Regions from separate parts of the Streptomyces sp. QH1-20 genome, predicted to be linked through region 1. Evidence: riboswitches for the same ligand, from Rfam matches in the RefSeq annotation. Region 1 holds a riboswitch; each other region holds the start of a gene.
The links. Region 1 has a riboswitch for thiamine pyrophosphate ahead of thiO (glycine oxidase ThiO). Riboswitches for the same ligand answer to the same signal wherever they lie in the genome.
Positions count from the first base shown of each region.

Region 1 (6,220 bases):
TGGTGTGGTTGAGCTGATCGTCCGGGGCGGGCGCGGGCGGCGCCGCGGCGGTCCGCGGGATCACGCTCGTACGGTCCTCGGAACCGACGTGGTCCGGGCCCGGCTCCGCGGCGCGGCCCCCGTCCGCGGCCTGCGGCGGCACCACGTCCAGCTGCTCGTCGGTCAGGCTCTCGCGCACCCCGCGGACCAGCCCCAGCAGCGCGATCGCGTCGGCCGGCCGCAGCCCCGGGTCGCGCGCGGTCGCGGCGGCCACGAGGGCGTCCAGCTCGGCCGCCAGCCCCGGGACGGCCGCCGACGGCGGCGGCACGTCCTCGTGGAGGTGCCGGTAGAGGACCTGCGCGGGGGTGCTGCCGGTGTGCGGCTTGGCACCGGTGAGCATCTCGTAGAGGACGACGCCACAGGCGTAGACGTCCGCGCGGGTGTCCGCGGTGCCGTGCTCCAGCTGCTCGGGCGCGAGATACGACACGGTGCCCAGCACGGAGCCGCTGTCGGTCGTGGTGTTGGTGTCGACGGCCCGCACGAGCCCGAAGTCGGCGACCTTGACCCGGCCGTCGTCGCCGATCAGCACGTTCTCCGGCTTCATGTCCCGGTGCACCAGCCCGGCCAGATGCGCGGCGCCGAGCGCGGCCAGCACGGGCTCCGCGATGTCGAGCGCGGCACGCGGCTGGAGCGCCTTGCGCTCGCGCAGCACGTCGCGCAGTGTGCAGCCGGCCACGTACTCCATCGCCAGATAGACATAGGCGCCGTCGGTGCCCTGGTCGAAGACGCCCACCACATTGGGGTGGTCGAGCCGTGCCACGGACTTGGCCTCACGGATGAAGCGCTCCACGAACGCCTCGTCGGCGGCGAGGCCGGGATGCATCACCTTCAGCGCGAGCACACGGTCGAGCCGGGTGTCGACGGCCCGGTAGACCGTGGCCATGCCACCGACGGCGATCCGCGCCTCGACGCGGTAGCGGCTGTCGAGCACGTGCCCGACGAGCGGGTCCCCCAGGGTCGTATCCACGGCACACGAGTCTACGAGCCACGACGAGCAGGTCGAACGCGGTGCGCCTGCGGCGGGCATCCGCAGCCGAACAGTGACATTGGGCAGGCTGCTGCCCCTGCGAAATCGGGTTGCTGCCCGATTCCGGGCTGCTCCCGGGGGCGGGGGTGCTCCGGCGCGGCACACCGGCCGCTACCGGGTTGCGGGGCTGCCTCGCTTTACGCCCCGCCAACCCCCCTGCGCGTCCCGGCGCCTCCCGCCGTCGGTGGCCGGGGGGCGGAGCCCCGTCAGAACGCCGGCCGCTCCGGGTCGAAATCCGCCAAGCCCTCCGCAGGAGAAGACGCCTCGGCGAAGTGGCGGCGGGGGATGCGGCCCGCCCGGTGGGCCAGGCGGCCCGCGTGCACTGCGTGGCGCATGGCCTCCGCCATCAGGACCGGCTCCTGGGCGCGGGTCACGGCCGAGGCGAGCATCACCGCCGCGCACCCCAGCTCCATCGCGAGCGCCGCGTCGGACGCTGTGCCCGCGCCCGCGTCGAGGATCACCGGGACCTTGGCGCGCTCGGTGATCAGCTGGAAGTTGTGCGGGTTGCGGATGCCGAGGCCGGAACCGATGGGCGAGCCCAGGGGCATGATCGCGGCGCAGCCGACGTCCTCCAGCTTGCGGGCGAGGACCGGGTCGTCGTTGGTGTACGGCAGGACGGTGAAGCCCTCGTCCACCAGGATCTCGGCGGCGTCCAGCAGCTCGATCGGGTCGGGCAGCAGGGTGCGCTCGTCGGCGATCACTTCGAGCTTGACCCAGTCCGTGCCGAGCGCCTCACGGGCCAGCCGGGCGGTGAGGACCGCCTCGCCGGCGGTGAAGCAGCCCGCCGTGTTCGGCAGCACACGGATGCCGTGCTTCTCCAGGACGGAGAGCACCGAGCCCCGCACACCGGCGTCCAGCCGGCGCATGGCGACCGTGGTCAGCTCGGTGCCGGAGGCGAGCAGCGCGCGTTCGAGGACGTCGAGGCTGGGCGCCCCGCCCGTTCCCATGATCAGCCGGGAGGAGAACGCGGTGCCCGCGATGGTGAGCAGATCGTCTGCCATGGGGGGATCAGCCCCCCTGCACGGCGGTGAGGACCTCGACGCGGTCGCCGTCGCCGAGCGTCGTGGCGGGCCACTGGCCGCGGGGGACGACGGTCTCGTTGACGGCGGCGGCCACGCCCGCGTGCGCGGTGGTCAGGGCGGCCACGAGGCCGTCGAGGGTCAGCCCCCGGGGGACCTCGCGGCGCTCGCCGTTGACGTGGATGCCGACGTTGGCCGCGGGGCTGTCGGTGGGGTCGGTGGGGTTCATGCGGGCAGCTCCTGGAGCGCGTTCGAGAAGCGTCGGGGGGAGAAGGGAAGGGCCGTCTCGGGCAGCCGGCCGGTGGTCAGCACCTCGGCCATCACCTCGCCGGTGAGCGGGGTGAGCAGGATGCCGTTGCGGTGGTGGCCGGTGGCCGTGAGGAGGCCGGGCAGCTCGGTCGGGCCGAGCAGGGGCGCGTTGTCGGGGGAGCCGGGGCGCAGCCCGGCGCGGGTCTCGACCAGGGGCAGCTCGGTGATGCCGGGCACCAGCTCGTGGGCGTCGCGCAGCAGCTCGTACACCCCGCCGGCGGTCACGGTGGTGTCCCAGCCGAGCTCTTCCGTCGTGGCGCCGACGACCAGCTCGCCGTTCTCGCGCGGCACCAGATAGACGGGGCAGCCGCGGACGACCGCCCGGACGGTCCGGGAGAGGAAGGGCGCGTACGGGCCGGGCACCCGCAGCCGCAGGATCTGGCCCTTGACCGGGCGGACCGGGGGCAGGACGTGCTCGGGGATCCCCGCGAGACGGCCGCTGTGGCTCCCCGCGGCGAGCACCGTCGCCCCGGCGGCGACCCGGGTGCCGTCGGCCAGATGAGCCCCGGTGGCGCGCTCCGCCGTGACGTCGAGGCGGACCGCTTCCGCGCGGTGGAAGCGCACCCCCGCCCGCTCACAGGCGGTGAGCAGGGCCTTCGCGAGCCGCCGGGGATCGGTCTGGTGGTCGCCGTCCACCCGCAGACCACCGCTCACGCCCGGCGCGAGCATCGGCTCCAGCCGACGGCACTCGCGCCCCGTCAGCCACTGCGAGTCCAGGCCGGACCGCTGCTGGAGGGCGTGCAGCTCACGCAGATGGGCACGGTCGTCGGCGTCGAGGGCGACGGCGAGCGTGCCACAGGCGCGGTAGCCGGTGTCCTGGCCGCTCGCTTCCTCCAGCTCGGCCGTGAACGCCGGATAGCGCCGCGCGGAGGCCAGATTCAGGGCGAGCAGCCGCTGCTCGCCGTGGTGCAGCTCCGTCACGGCGGCGAGCATGCCCGCCGCGACCAGGGCCGCGCCGCCGCCGGGCGCGGGGTCCGCGACGACCGTGCGCAGACCGCGCTGCGCCGCGCGCCACGCCGTGACGAGACCGATGACACCGCCGCCGACGACGAGCACGTCGCAGACGGTGTCCGACGGCGTGCCCCGACTCAAAGGCATGGTGGAAGACGCGTGCATGGGCGTCCAGCTCCTCCCTTCGCCGGCATGACCCGGATCAGGTTCGTACGGTCGGAGGCCGTCCAGCCTCCCTCTCAGCCCGGTCGTCCGGGCTCCCGCGAGTGCTTTGCACGGCCACCCTAGTACGCGCCGCGAAAGGACCGGAAGGGCGGCCGGACGGGGGAGCGTCGTACCGTTCCGCGGCCCCCGACGGCCAAACCCGGTGACGCTGTGTCAGAGGTCTCCGTACCCGGTGCTCCGGTACGGCCCGGCCGCAGCCCTACAGTGATCGGGTGAGCGAGCACGGGAAAGCAGCGAAGACCTCCACCGAGCAGCGGGTCGTCATCGTCGGCGCCGGGATGGCCGGGGTACAGACCGCCGTCGCCCTGCGCGAGCAGGGCTGGCGCGGCGCGATCTCCGTCCTGGGCGCCGAGCCCCACCAGCCCTACGACCGGCCGCCGCTCTCCAAGGCCGTCCTGCTCGGCAAGGCGGAGGGGTCGGCCTTCGAGGTGGACTTCGAGTCGCTCGGCATAGAGCTGGAACTCGGCCGGGAGGTCACCGGCCTGCGCGCCGACGAGCACCTGCTGGAGACCGGGGCCGGGACCGTGCCGTACGACGTGCTGGTCATCGCGACCGGCGCCGAGCCGCTCGCCCTGCCCGGCAGCGAGGACATGCCCGGCGTGCATCTGCTGCGCACCCTCGACGACGCCGAGCGGCTGCGCCCGGTGCTGGCCCGGCAGCACGACGTGGTGGCCGTCGGCGCGGGCTGGATCGGCGCGGAGTTCGCGACCGCCGCGCGCGAGGCGGGCTGCCGGGTGACGGTCGTGGAGGCCGCCGAGCTGCCGCTGGCGGGCGCCATGCCGCCCGAGGTCGCCGTCCACATGTCCCGCTGGTACGCCGACAGCGGAGCCCGGCTGCTGACCGGCGCGCGCGTGGCCGCCGTGGAACCGGGCGCGGTGCTGCTGGCCGACGGCACCCGGCTCGCGGCGGACGCGGTGGTCGTCGGCATCGGCGCGCGGCCCGCGACCGGCTGGCTGGCCGGTTCCGGCATCGCACTCGCGGCGGACCACTCCGTCGTCACCGACGACCGGCTGCGCACGTCCCTGCCCGACGTCTACGCCGTAGGCGACTGCGCGTCCTTCCCCTCCGCGCGCTACGGCGAGCGGCTGCTCGTGCACCACTGGGACAACGCCCTCCAGGGCCCCCGGACCGTCGCCGCGAACATCGTCCACGGCCCGGCCGAGAGCCCGGTCTACGACCCGGTGCCCTACTTCTGGTCCGAGCAGTTCGGCCGCTTCGTGCAGTACGCGGGCCACCACGCGGCCGCCGACGAGCTCCTGTGGCGCGGTGACCCCACCGGCGCCGCCTGGACGGTGTGCTGGCTGCGCGCGGGCGTCCTGGTGGCCCTGCTGGCCGTGGGCCGGCCCCGCGACCTGGCCCAGGGGCGCAAGCTCATCGAGCGCGGCGCGGCCATCGACCGGGCGAAGGCCGCGGACGCGTCCGTGCCGCTGAAGTCCGCCGCTCTGTGACATGCCGTTCGCCTGTCCGGCGAATCGCCGGACAGGCTTGTCCGGGCCCGGCTCGGGTCAACCCGGCTACCGACTGTCAGTCCTAGATGGCAGGCTTGTCCCGTGACCGAGATTGACGCAAAGATCGATGCTCTCGTCCCCGCCTGGCTCAACCTCCCCGACATCGCCGAAATTCTCGATGTCGAGGTGACGCGCGTCCGGCAGCTGGTCAAGGAAGGCCAGCTGATCGCCGTGCGCCGTGGCGAGAACCGAGTGCTCCAGGTGCCCGCCGACTTCGTCGGCGAGGGCAAGGTCGTCAAGGGCCTGGCCGGGACCCTGACGCTGCTGCGGGACGACGGCTTCAGCGACGAGGAAATGCTGGAGTGGCTGTTCACCCCGGACCCGACCCTGCCCGGGACCCCCGCGCAGGCGCTGCGCGAGAATCGTGGCACGGAGGTGAAGCGCCGCGCCCAGGCGCTCGCCGTCTGACACGCCACGAGGCGCCGTAGACGCGAAGTGAAAACCGTCCGGCGTACGGGCACGGGAGCCTCCCGTGCCCGTACGCCGCCGACCCGGGGGGACCCACCGAATGTCCGTCACCGCACGCGAGCGGCTCGCCGACGCCCGGCTGTATCTGTGCACCGACGCCCGTAAGCGCCAGGGCGACCTGCCGGAGTTCCTGGACGCCGTGCTCGGTGACGGAGGCGTCGACATCATCCAGCTGCGCGACAAGGGCATGGAGGCGGGGGAGGAGCTGGAGCACCTCGCCGTCTTCGCCGAGGCGGCCCGCCGCCACGGCAGGCTCCTCGCGGTGAACGACCGCGCCGATGTCGCGCACGCCATCCGCTCCGACGTCCTCCACCTCGGCCAGGGCGATCTGCCGGTACCGGCCGCGCGGGCCGTCCTCGGCGACGACGTACTGATCGGCCGCTCCACCCACGCCGAGGCGGAGGTGGCCGCCGCGGCCGCCGAGCCCGGCGTCGACTACTTCTGCACCGGCCCCTGCTGGCCGACCCCGACCAAGCCCGGCAGGCACGCCCCGGGCCTCGCCCTGGTGCGCTACGCCGCGTCCCTGGAGACCGAGGGGCCCGGGCGGCCCTGGTTCGCCATCGGCGGCATCGACGCCGGCAATCTGGACGAGGTGCTCGAAGCCGGCGCGCGCCGGGTCGTCGTGGTGCGCGCCATCACCGAGGCGGACGACCCGGGCGAGGCTGCGGCCCGGC
Region 1 is NZ_CP166299.1:2,235,158-2,241,377, reverse strand. Features, by position in the region: gene pknB (Stk1 family PASTA domain-containing Ser/Thr kinase) at 1-1,006, opposite strand, end outside; gene AB8O64_RS09970 (thiazole synthase) at 1,273-2,067, opposite strand; gene thiS (sulfur carrier protein ThiS) at 2,075-2,314, opposite strand; gene thiO (glycine oxidase ThiO) at 2,311-3,510, opposite strand; TPP riboswitch at 3,507-3,619, opposite strand; gene AB8O64_RS09955 (NAD(P)/FAD-dependent oxidoreductase) at 3,849-5,018, shown strand; gene AB8O64_RS09950 (Rv2175c family DNA-binding protein) at 5,121-5,486, shown strand; gene thiE (thiamine phosphate synthase) at 5,587-6,220, shown strand, end outside.

Region 2 (6,220 bases), 1.9 Mb from region 1:
CCACGGAGGTCGCGCGGGGCAGCGTCGTCTACGTACCGGCCGGGGTGGCCCACAAGTTCCACCACATCAGCGAGGATCTCCGGGTCGTCGTCGTCTTCTCTCCGCCTGAGAGCTGACGCCCCTCCCCGGCTACCCGTAGGGGGTCGCTCAGGGAAGGACGGGGGCTGTGGGAGCCCCGCGGACCCACCGGTCCGTCCTAGCATCGAAAGCAGGCCGGATCAGCCGGCTCCGGACGGACTCGTGAACCGTGCGGACTCGTGAACGGAAAGCAGGGACGACATGGCCGAGAAGGGGATATTCGAAGGACTGCCCTGGTGGGTGAAGTGGATCGCCGTGCCGGTCCTCGTGCTCGCCGTGTTCGGCAGCCTGATCGTCAGCGTGCTGGGCTTCGTGCTCACCTTCGCCTTCAAGCTGCTGCTGCTCGCGGCGCTGATCGGCGCTCTGGTCCTCGTCGTCAAGAAGTTCACCTCGTCCTCCTCGTCCTCGAAGGGCGACTGGTAGGCGTCCCACCCGGCCGTCCACCCGGCCGTTCCCGACCGGCCCGGCACGCCCGCCCGGGTCGGCGTCGGACCGCCTCCGACACCACGGCAATCCCGCCGCGCGATTAACTCGCGAGGCGGGTTTTTCCGTTTTCTGGCTTACGCCCATCTGCCGCGCGCCGCCTCGGGTCTTCCGCCCGACGCGACCCATCCGTCACACGGAGTCAACTCGACGAAGCGGACTAGCGGGATCATCCCTCCCTCTTCCCGGTATATCCCTCCATGCGGCACAGTGTGCGTGAGAAGTACCCTCTGCTCCGCCGCGGACCCACCCCGCTGTGATGTCAACCGGAGCGCGGGGCAAGGGAATACGCCCTCGTCACGCGCTTGCCGCCGCCTTTGTCGACTACCCGGACCCGTCCCGGTTCGGCGTCAATGGATCCGGCGACTCTGGCGATTTCTCAACTGTGGAATCTCCGGGATCGACTCCACCCCGTAGTCGAGTCGCTACGCTCCAGAGTCAGGAAGCTCGTATGCTCACTCACGATCTCTATCAGTATCTGAAAAATCACTCCTTGTGGTCTGGTAGGCGTTGTTGTCAGACTATGGCGCCAATAGGTTCATGGGGATCCAATCCCGGCCAAAACCGACATAGACGGGACATTGGGCGATGCGCGAAACAGTTCAGGCGGAAGTGATCATGACGTTCCTCGTTTCCGAGGAGCTGTCCTTCCGGATCCCGGTGGCGCTGGATTACGACAGCAGCGACCCCTACGCGGTGAAGTTCACCTTCCACCTTCCCGGCGACGCGCCTGTGACCTGGGCGTTCGCACGGGAGTTGCTGCTCGACGGGCTGAGCCAGCCATCCGGCGAAGGCGATGTGCACATCTCCCCCGCCTCCGCCGAGCACCTGTCCGACGTCTTCATCCGGCTGCAAGTGGGCGGCGAAGGCGCGCTGTTCCGGGCCGGGGCCGCCGCCCTGGTGGCCTTCCTCGACCGGACCGACCGCATCGCCCCGCTCGGTGAGGAGCGCTCCGTCGCGGACTTCGACTACGAGCTGGCCGCCGCCCTCGACAGCATCCTGGCGGGTAATCCCGAGGGGCAGAACGCCGGTTAGAGCCCCCGGCCGGCTGCCCTCCCGGCGGACCCGTCAGGAGATCGGGACCGTCAGGAACCGGGGCAGGCCAGCCCATCGGGGTCGCCGGGCCCATCGAGGTCGGCTCGGTCGCCGGGACAGGCCCGGTGGCAGGGATCCGCCCCGTCCTCGTCCCGTCCTGGCTCCGCCCAGCCCCGTCCCGTCACTTCGCGCGGCGGCGCCTGCCGCCCTTGCCCCCGGTGCGCGCCCCGGGCTTCCCCTTGGCCTTGCCCTTCCCCGACTGACGGTCGGCGCTGACGACAAGTGCCGCCAAGGCCGTCGTCACCGGGACCGAGGCCACCAGCCCGATGCTGCCCACCAGCGTCCGTACGATCTCCTCCGCGACGAGCTCGCTGGTCGCGACGGCCCCCACTCCGGCGTCCGCGATCGTGAACAACAGCAGCAGCGGCAGCGACGCACCCGCGTACGCCAGCACCAGCGTATTGACCACCGAAGCGATGTGGTCCCGGCCGATCCGCATGGCGGATCCATACAGTTTGCGCCAACTCGCGCTCGGGTCGGCTTCCTTCAGCTCCCACACCGCCGAGGTCTGCGTCACCGTCACGTCGTCGAGCACACCCAGCGAACCGATGATGATCCCCGCCAGCAGCAGACCCTGGATCTCGATCTGCGGATAGAGGCCGTGCACCAGAGCCGTCTGGTCGTCCGTGTTGCCCGTCAGATGCGCCCAGTCCATGAACAGGGAGCCGAGCAGTCCGATGACCACCAGCGACGTCAGTGTCCCCAGCACCGCCACGGACGTCCGGGCGGAGAGGCCGTGGCACATGTAGAGCGCGATGAGCATGATCGCGCTGCCGCCGACCACGGCGACCAACAGCGGGTTCGAGCCCTGGAGGATCGCCGGGAGGATGAACATCGTCAGCACGCCGAAGCTGATGACCAGGGCGATCAGCGCGAAGAGACCGCGCAGTCGTCCGACGACCACGACCGCGAGTGCGAACAGCGCGGCGAGGATGACCATCGGCATCGTCCGGTCCACGTCCGTGACCGAATACCGCAGATTCTCCGGGGCCTTCGGCGCGTGGGCGAGCACCACCTTCTGGCCGACGGAGTAGCGGCGTGAGGAGTCCGGCCGCACGATCTCGGTGAAGGTCTTGCCCTTGTCCGGGCCCTCGGCGACCTCGATGGTCGCGGTCTCGCAGGATCCCGGCGGGGGCGCCGGCGCACCGGAACCGCCCTGGCCGGGCTTTTGCTGCTGCTGCGGCAGGGCGCCCACCTTGGCGCAATCAACCTCCTCGATCTTGACGACCCGGCCCGCCCGGGTCTGCTGGTCGAGACCAAGCCCGGAGGGCTTGTGCGAGGGCGCGCCACCGGGCCAGAGCACGATCAGACCGGCCACCACCGCGACGGCGAAGGGGATCAGCACCGCCGCGATCACCTTCCGCAGATGGGCGGAGACGGGGGCGGCCGGGCCGTGGCTGTGCGCGTGGGAATGCGAGTGGGACTGGGAACTGCGGTCTGAGCTGGTCACGCCACGCATCATCGCAAGCCCCACTGGTCCTCCGGACGGGGGAAGCGCTAGCGTGGTGCCACCTTTGCAATCGCGGGAGCTCGGAGCACCGGGCTGAGAGGGCGCTGACCTCCGTATGCACGTCGTACGGAAGCCGCTGCGCCGACCGCCGAACCTGTTACCGGGTAATGCCGGCGTAGGGAGTCTGGTCTCATGACCTCGCAGGATGCACGCACGTCCGAAACCGGCCGGATCGGCTGGCACAAGGACTACGTGACCGGCTCGCGGCCGGACCTTCGGGTCCCGGTCAGGCGGGTCCACCTCACCAACGGCCAGGACGTACGGCTGTACGACACGTCCGGCCCGTACACCGATCCGGCCGTCGAGACCGATGTCCGGCGCGGTCTCCTGCCGCTGCGGGAGAACTGGATCGTCGGCCGTGGCGACACCGAGGAGTACGCGGGCCGCCCGATGCGTCCGGAGGACGACGGGCTCAAGCACACCTCGCCGCGCGGGGGTCTGAAGAACCTCGACGCGGTCTTCCCCGGCCGCCCCCGGCTGCCCCGCCGGGGCCGCTCGGGCGCCGCCGTGACCCAGCTCGCGTACGCCCGCCGCGGTGAGATCACCGAGGAGATGGAGTACGTGGCGCTGCGGGAGAACGTTTCTCCCGAGACCGTCCGCGAGGAGATCGCGGCGGGCCGGGCCGTGCTTCCGGCCAATGTGAACCACCCGGAGATCGAGCCGATGATCATCGGCAAGAAGTTCCTGGTGAAGGTCAACGCCAACATCGGCAACTCCGCCGTCACCTCCTCCATCGAGGAGGAGGTCGAGAAGATGACCTGGGCGACCCGCTGGGGCGCCGACACGGTCATGGACCTGTCCACCGGCCGCAACATCCACACCACGCGCGAGTGGGTGCTGCGCAACTCCCCCGTGCCGATCGGCACCGTGCCGCTCTACCAGGCGCTGGAGAAGGTCGACGGCAAGGCCGAGGAACTGACCTGGGAGATCTACAAGGACACGGTCATCGAGCAGGCCGAGCAGGGCGTGGACTACATGACCGTCCACGCGGGCGTGCTGCTGCGCTACGTCCCCCTGACCGCCCGCCGCAAGACCGGCATCGTCTCGCGCGGTGGTTCGATCATGGCCGCGTGGTGCCTGGCGCACCACAAGGAGTCGTTCCTGTACGAGAACTTCGAGGAGCTCTGCGAGATCCTCGCCTCCTACGACGTGACGTACTCCCTCGGCGACGGGCTGCGCCCCGGCTCGATCGCGGACGCCAACGACGAGGCGCAGTTCGCGGAGCTGAAGACGCTCGGCGAGCTGAACACGATCGCCAAGCGGCACAACGTGCAGACGATGATCGAGGGCCCCGGGCACGTCCCGATGCACAAGATCAAGGAGAACATCGACCTCCAGCAGGAGATCTGCGAGGAGGCGCCGTTCTACACGCTCGGCCCGCTGACGACCGATGTCGCGCCCGCGTACGACCATATCACCTCGGGTATCGGCGCGGCGATGATCGCGTGGTGGGGCACGGCGATGCTCTGCTACGTCACGCCGAAGGAGCACCTGGGCCTGCCGGACCGCGACGACGTGAAGACCGGCGTCATCACGTACAAGATCGCCGCGCATGCGGCGGACCTCGCCAAGGGGCACCCGGGCGCGCAGGAATGGGATGACGCGCTGTCCGACGCGCGCTTCGAATTCCGCTGGGAGGACCAGTTCAACCTGGCCCTCGACCCGGACACCGCCCGCGCCTTCCATGACGAGACGCTTCCGGCGGAGCCGGCGAAGACCGCGCACTTCTGTTCCATGTGCGGGCCCAAGTTCTGCTCGATGAAGATCTCGCAGGACATCCGGCGGGAGCACGGCGGGGACCTGGCCGTCGACCCGGAGGCCGGTATGGCGGAGAAGTCCAAGGAGTTCGCGGCGAGCGGCAACAGGGTCTATCTGCCGCTGGCCGACTGACCACGCCACCTGGGTGGGGGAGAGCTGCTGCGCGCTGTGCGGTGGCCCTCCCTCGTCCCGCGCCCTTCGTTCGATAGATCCCGTTTGCTCCACCTATGGGAAAATCGGAGAGGGCCCGTACGGGACCAGGAGGTGGATCATGGGACAGGCGCGCGAAACCATGGACCGGCTCACCGAGGCAGTGACCACGGCCGTGGACCTCGAGGTCGTCGCGGACTGCTACGCGGAGGATGCCGTCGCCGTCACGCCGGACCAGGGGGAGATCCGGGGGCGGGAGAACATCACCGCGTACTGGCGTCAGATGACGGAAGCGGTGCCGGAGGCCACGTTCGACTCGCTGACCAAGTACGAGGCGGGGGACACCGCGATCGACGAGGGGTTCTTCCGGGGCAAGAACACCGGCCCGCTGGTGCTGCCCTCGGGAGAGAGCCTGCCGGCGACGGGGAGGGAGATCCGGATCCGGGGCTGTGACTGTGCCACGGTGAAGGACGGCCGGATCGTCAGCTACCGGCTCTACTTCGACCAGATGGACTTCCTCGGCCAGCTGGGGCTGCTGCCCGACGTGCCGTCCTGAGCGGTGTCCGCTGCCGCTGGCGTGGCGCCGTTTCCCGCTGCGCGGGGCGGTGTCCACTGCGCGGGGCTGCTCAGGTGCGGTGTCGGGCCTCCGCGGGCCTGTTGTCCGGGCTGCTTCGCTTTACGCCCGAACAACAGGCCCGCTCCGACCCGCCCCCTCCCGTGGGTGGGGGGAGGAAAAACCCCGGAGGGCCCCGGTCAGTCCGGCCGGTGGTCCGGGCCGCCGTAATCGGGGCTGGTGAAGTCGGGGCGGGAGTAGCCCGGGCGGGGGCTGGGCGAGGACTCGTCGTCCGGGCTGGAGAAGCCGGGACGGGAGTAGCCGAGGTTCGGCGTACGGCTGTGGGGGTCGCGGGCCCGGGGCGGGGGCGTCGGCGTAGCGGGCGACGGGGCGGGCGGCGTGGGTGGTGCCAGCGGGGCGTTGGCGAGGGACTCGCGCAGGAACGGCAGTATGCCGCGCTCCAGCAACGCCTGCCGCCAGGCGTCGCGCGCCCGCTCGGCGTCCTCGCTCAGCCGGAGGCCGCGCGCGTCCTGCGCCAGGCCCGAGCCGTTGCGCAGGGCGGTGACGAGCATGGCGGCCATGGCGACGAACAC
Region 2 is NZ_CP166299.1:4,114,353-4,120,572, forward strand. Features, by position in the region: gene AB8O64_RS18455 (cupin domain-containing protein) at 1-116, shown strand, start outside; gene AB8O64_RS18460 (DUF5326 family protein) at 280-501, shown strand; gene AB8O64_RS18465 (SsgA family sporulation/cell division regulator) at 1,150-1,596, shown strand; gene AB8O64_RS18470 (YibE/F family protein) at 1,778-3,115, opposite strand; TPP riboswitch at 3,169-3,305, shown strand; gene thiC (phosphomethylpyrimidine synthase ThiC) at 3,299-5,056, shown strand; gene AB8O64_RS18480 (ester cyclase) at 5,196-5,630, shown strand; gene AB8O64_RS18485 (hypothetical protein) at 5,828-6,220, opposite strand, start outside.
Region 2: it holds a riboswitch for thiamine pyrophosphate, as region 1 does, so the genes downstream of both, thiC (phosphomethylpyrimidine synthase ThiC) here and thiO (glycine oxidase ThiO) in region 1, are expected to answer to the same signal.

Region 3 (6,220 bases), 3.5 Mb from region 1:
GGCCTATGCGGCGCAGACTCGCCCCATGCCCATCGTGCCCGACGCAGGCGGAGACCAGGACGACCGTGATCAGGGGGCCGCTGACTTCGGCGGCCCCCTGTTCCGCGATGAACAGGAGCCCGACATCCGGCCGCAGGAGCCTGCTGCCCCCCAGACGGCGAACGCGGCGAAGAAAAGCGCCGGGCGTGATCTGCGGGCAGCGATAGGGGTGGGTATCGGCCTCGGCGCCGTCATCCTCGCCTCCCTGTTCATCTACAAGCCCGTCTTCCTCGGCGTCATCGTGGTGGCCGTGGTCGTCGGGCTGTGGGAGCTGACCTCCAGGCTGGCCGAGAAGAAGGCCATCCGGGCACCTCTGGTGCCGCTCGCGGTCGGTGGCGCCGCCATGGTCGTCGCCGGCTTCGTGAACGGCGCCGAGGGCGCGTGGGTGGCCATGGCCTTCACCGCGCTCGCGGTGCTCGTGTGGCGCATGACGGAGCCGCCCGAGGACTATCTCCGTGATGTCACGGCGGGCATCTTCGCGGCCTTCTACGTGCCGTTCCTCGCCACCTTCGTGGCGCTGATGCTGGCCGCGGACGACGGCGCCTGGCGGGTGCTGACCTTCCTGGTGCTCACGGTGGTCAGCGACACCGGCGCCTATGCGGTGGGCTGGCGGTTCGGCAAGAAGAAGCTCGCGCCGCGCATCAGCCCCGGCAAGACCCGCGAGGGGCTGCTCGGCGCGGTGGCGTTCGCCATGGTGGCGGGCGCGCTGTGCACGCACTTCCTGATCGACGGCGGAGCGTGGTGGCAGGGTCTGCTGCTGGGCCTCGCGGTCGCGGTCAGTGCCACGCTGGGCGATCTCGGCGAGTCGATGATCAAGCGGGACCTGGGCATCAAGGACATGGGCGCCCTGCTGCCGGGCCACGGCGGGATCATGGACCGGCTGGACTCGCTGCTGCCGACCGCTCCGGTGGTGTGGCTGCTGCTGGTCGTCTTCGTCGGTAGCACCTGAGCCGCGACAGGGGTTCTACCTGCGGTTTCTTCGGTGAGGGGCTCGTCGTCCACAGGGCGGCGGGCCCCTCTCCGTATGTCTGCGACACTGGTAGGACCATGCCTGCACCTGGAGAACTCACTTTCGTCGCGCCGCGCGGGGCCAAGAAGCCCCCGCGGCACCTTGCCGACCTCACCCCCGCCGAGCGCCGCGAGGCCGTCGCCGAGATCGGCGAGAAGCCGTTCCGTGCGAAGCAGCTGTCCCAGCACTATTTCGCCCGGTACGCGCACGACCCGGCGGCATGGACGGACATCCCGGCGGCGGCCCGCGAGAAGCTCGCGGCCGAGCTGCTGCCCGAGCTGATGAGCGTCGTCAGGCACATCTCGTGCGACAGCGACACCACCCGCAAGACCCTGTGGCGGCTGCACGACGGCACCCTGGTCGAGTCCGTGCTCATGCGGTACCCCGACCGGGTCACCATGTGCATCAGCTCCCAGGCCGGCTGCGGCATGAACTGCCCGTTCTGCGCCACCGGCCAGGCCGGGCTGGACCGCAATCTGTCGACCGCCGAGATCGTGCACCAGATCGTCGACGGCATGCGCGCCCTGCGCGACGGCGAGGTGCCCGGCGGCCCGGCGCGGCTGTCCAACATCGTCTTCATGGGCATGGGCGAGCCGCTCGCCAACTACAAGCGCGTCGTCGGCGCGATCCGCCGTCTCACCGACCCCGAGCCGGACGGCCTCGGGCTCTCGCAGCGCGGTATCACCGTCTCCACCGTCGGCCTGGTGCCCGCGATGCTGCGCTTCGCCGACGAGGGCTTCAAGTGCCGTCTCGCGGTCTCCCTGCACGCGCCGGACGACGAGCTGCGCGACACCCTCGTGCCGGTCAACACCCGCTGGAAGGTCCGCGAGGTCCTCGACGCCGCCTGGGAGTACGCGGAGAAGTCCGGCCGCCGGATCTCCATCGAGTACGCCCTGATCCGCGACATCAACGACCAGGCCTGGCGTGGTGATCTGCTCGGCCGGCTCCTCAAGGGCAAGCGCGTGCACGTCAACCTCATCCCGCTCAACCCCACCCCGGGGTCGAAGTGGACCGCGTCCCGCCCGGAGGACGAGCGGGCGTTCGTCCAGGCGATTGCCGCGCACGGCGTGCCCGTCACCGTGCGTGACACGCGCGGCCAGGAGATCGACGGAGCGTGCGGTCAGCTCGCCGCCGCCGAGCGCTGATACTGTCCACTCGCCCAGGCGAAGAATTCGCACAAAAGAACATCCGACAGGGGAGCGCGCAGAGCGCTGAGAGTGCGGCACAGGCCGCAGACCCTCGGACCTGATCCGGGTCATACCGGCGTAGGGAGTCAACCCACTCATGAACACCACCTTCCGGCGTGCCGTCGGCGCGGCCGTCGTCGCCGCGCTCGGCGTCCCCGTGCTGGCCGCCTGCGGCGGCTCGGACGACTCCGCCTCCGACTCGAAGACCGTCACGCTCGTCTCGCACGACTCCTTCGCCGCGTCGGACGCGGTGCTCAAGGAGTTCACGCAGGCCACCGGGTACAAGGTGAAGGTGCTCAAGAGCGGGGACGCCGGGACGGCCGTCAACCAGGCCATCCTCTCCAAGAAGCACCCGCAGGGCGACGTCTTCTTCGGCGTCGACAACACCCTCCTGTCGCGGGCGCTCGACAACGACCTGTTCACCCCGTACGAGGCCAAGGGCCTGGACCGGGTCCCCAAGGAGCTCCAGGCCGACGCCGCCGAGCACCGGGTCACGCCCATCGACTTCGGCGACATCTGCGTGAACTACGACCGCGCGTACTTCGCCGACCACAAGCTCAGCCCGCCGGCGTCCTTCGACGACCTGATCAAGCCGGAGTACAAGAACCTCCTGGTCACCGAGAACGCGGCGACCTCGTCCCCCGGTCTCGCCTTCCAGCTGGGCACCATCGCCAAGTACGGCGACGCCGGCTGGCAGGACTACTGGAAGAAGCTCAAGGCCAACGGCGTCGAGGTCGTGGACGGCTGGGAGCAGGCGTACAACGACCGCTTCTCCGGTTCCGCCGCGGGCAAGAAGGCCAAGGGCGACAAGCCGCTCGTCGTCTCCTACGCCTCCAGCCCGCCCGCCGAGGTGCTCGGTGCGAAGCCGCTGCCCAAGGAGGGGCCGACCGGCGTCGCGACGGGCACCTGCTTCCGGCAGACCGAGTTCGCCGGGCTGCTGAAGGGCGCGAAGAACACCAAGGGCGGCCAGGCTCTGATCGACTTCCTGCTGGGCAAGAAGTTCCAGGAGGACCTGCCGCTCCAGATGTTCGTCAACCCGGCGAACCAGGACGCCGCGCTGCCCGAGGAATTCACCAGGTTCGGTGCCAAGATCACCGATCCCGCGACCCTCGCCCCGGAGAAGATCGCCAAGAACCGCGACCAGTGGGTCAAGGCATGGTCCTCGCTCGTCCTGAAGTAGACGCACCCAAGCGACACGTCCCGAAGCGACCGAAGAGGCCCTCCCGGCAGACGGCGGTCCGGCTCGGGCTGATGACCCTGCCGGTCGCCTTCTTCGCGCTGTTCTTCGCCTACCCGGTCTCCGCCATCGTGGCCCGGGGGCTCAAGGACGGCGGACGATGGCAGTTCGCCCGGGTCGGGGAAGTGCTCGGCGACGAGCGGATCGGCCACGTCCTGTGGTTCACCACCTGGCAGGCCCTCGCCTCCACGGCCCTGACCCTCGCCCTCGCCCTCCCCGGCGCCTATGTCTTCGCCCGTTTCGACTTCCCCGGCAAACAGCTGCTGCGGGCGGTGGTCACCGTCCCCTTCGTCCTGCCGACCGTCGTGGTCGGCTCGGCCTTCCTGGCGCTGCTCGGACGCGGCGGGCTGCTGGACGAGCTGTGGGGGATGCGCCTGGACACCACGGTCTGGGCGATCCTCCTGGCCCATGTGTTCTTCAACTACGCCGTCGTCGTCCGGACCGTCGGCGGCCTCTGGGCCCAGCTCGACCCCCGTCAGGAGGAGGCGGCCCGGGTGCTGGGCGCAGGGCGCCTCGCCGCCTGGCGCCGGGTGACGCTGCCCGCGCTCGCGCCCTCCGTGGCCGCCGCCGCCCTCATGGTCTTCCTCTTCACCTTCACCTCCTTCGGCGTCGTCCAGATCCTCGGCGGCCCCCGTTACGCCACCCTGGAAGTGGAGATCTACCAGCAGACCGCGCGGCTGCTCGACCTGCCGACGGCCGCTGTGCTCACCCTCGTTCAGTTCGTGGCCGTGGCCGTGCTGCTGGGGGTGCACGCCTGGACGGTACGGCGGCGGGAATCGGCGCTGAAGCTGGTCGACGCCGCCCACACCTCCCGCCGCCCGCGGGGAGCCGCCCAATGGGCGCTCCTGGCGTCCGTGCTGGCCGTGGTGGCGCTGCTGATCCTGGTGCCGCTCGTCGTGCTCGTCCTGCGCTCCTTCGACGGGCCCGACGGATACGGTCTGGCCTTCTACCGCGCCCTGGCCTCCGCGGAGGACAACGGCGGCACCTTCGTCGTCGCCCCTCTGGAAGCCATCGGGAACTCCCTGGCCTACGCGCTGGCCGCCACCGGCATCGCCGTCGTCGTGGGCGGGCTCGCCGCCGCCGCGCTGACCCGGCGGGCGGGACGGCTCGTACGCGGCTTCGACGCGCTGCTCATGCTGCCGCTGGGCACCTCCGCGGTGACCGTCGGTTTCGGCTTCCTGATCACCCTGGACGAGCCGCCGCTGGATCTGCGCTCGTCCTGGATCCTGGTCCCCCTGGCACAGGCCCTGGTGGGCGTGCCCTTCGTCGTCCGGATCATGCTGCCCGTGCTGCGCGCGGTGGACGCGCGGCTGCGCGAGGCCGCCGCGGTGCTCGGGGCGTCCCCGCTGCGCGCGTGGCGCGAAGTGGACCTGCCACTGGTCGGACGGGCCCTGGCGGTGGCGGCGGGGTTCGCGTTCGCCGTGTCGCTGGGCGAGTTCGGGGCGACCGTTTTCATCGCCCGCCCCGACAACCCCACCCTGCCGGTGGCCGTGGCCCGGCTGCTCGGCCGCCCCGGGGAACTGAACTACGGCCAGGCCATGGCCCTCAGCACGATCCTGATGCTGGTGTGCGCGGCGGCGCTGCTGGTACTGGAGCGCATCCGCACCGACCGTTCGGGAGAGTTCTAGATGCACGGGCTGCGACAGGATCTGCTGCGCCTGGACAACGTCACGGTCCGCTTCGGCGGGCGTACGGCCCTGGACGCGGTCGACCTTCAGGTCGCCGAGCACGAGACGGTGTGTGTGCTCGGGCCGAGCGGCAGCGGGAAGTCCACGCTGCTGCGGGTCGTCGCGGGGCTGCAGCACGCGGACGTTGGGCGGGTCTTCCTCTCCGGCGCCGACCAGGGCGGGGTGCCCGTGCACCGGCGCGGGGTGGGCCTGATGTTCCAGGACCACCAGCTCTTCCCGCAGCGGGACGTCGGCGGCAACGTCGGCTTCGGGCTGCGGATGCGCAAGGTCGGGCGCGCGGAGGCGGAGCGCCGCGTCGCGGAGCTGCTCGACATGGTGGGCCTGCCGGGCGCGCAGCGGCGGTCCGTCGCGGCGCTGTCCGGCGGTGAGCAGCAGCGGGTGGCCCTGGCGAGGGCGCTCGCGCCGCGGCCGCGGCTGCTGATGCTGGACGAGCCGCTCGGCCAGCTCGACCGGAGCCTGCGCGAGCGCCTCGTGGTGGAGCTGCGGCAGCTCTTCGGCCGGCTGGGCACCACGGTGCTGGCCGTCACCCACGACCAGGGGGAGGCCTTCGCGCTCGCCGACCGGGTCGTGGTGATGCGCGACGGGCGGATCGCCCAGGCCGGGACGCCGCTGGAGGTGTGGCAGCGGCCGGCGTCGGAGTTCGTGGCCCGCTTCCTCGGCTTCGACAACGTGGTCGAGGGCACAGTCGCCGGTGAGCGGGCCGACACCGTGTGGGGGAGCGTGCCGGTGCCGGCGGGAACGCGGCAAGGCCCGTGCAGGCTGCTCGTACGCCCCGCCGGGGTGCGGCTGCTGCCCGCGGGGGAGGGGCTGCCGTGCACCGTCACCGGCCGGACGTTCCGGGGCGACCATGTCGTGGTGCTGCTGCGGCCCCCGAACGGGCCGGAGCTGGAGGCGGCGTGCGAACTGCGGGGCGCCCCGGAGCCCGACGCCCGCGTGGGCGTCGGCTTCGACGTGCACGACGTGGTGGTGCTCGGCCCCGAGGACGGCTCCGCCGTCTGAGCGCGGACGGGAGAGCCCCCTGCACCGTCCTTGGGACGGTGCAGGGGGCTCTCCCGTGAAC
Region 3 is NZ_CP166299.1:5,726,318-5,732,537, forward strand. Features, by position in the region: gene AB8O64_RS26115 (phosphatidate cytidylyltransferase) at 1-988, shown strand, start outside; gene rlmN (23S rRNA (adenine(2503)-C(2))-methyltransferase RlmN) at 1,087-2,193, shown strand; TPP riboswitch at 2,232-2,337, shown strand; gene AB8O64_RS26125 (thiamine ABC transporter substrate binding subunit) at 2,333-3,415, shown strand; gene AB8O64_RS26130 (ABC transporter permease) at 3,487-5,100, shown strand; gene AB8O64_RS26135 (ABC transporter ATP-binding protein) at 5,101-6,159, shown strand.
Region 3: it holds a riboswitch for thiamine pyrophosphate, as region 1 does, so the genes downstream of both, AB8O64_RS26125 (thiamine ABC transporter substrate binding subunit) here and thiO (glycine oxidase ThiO) in region 1, are expected to answer to the same signal.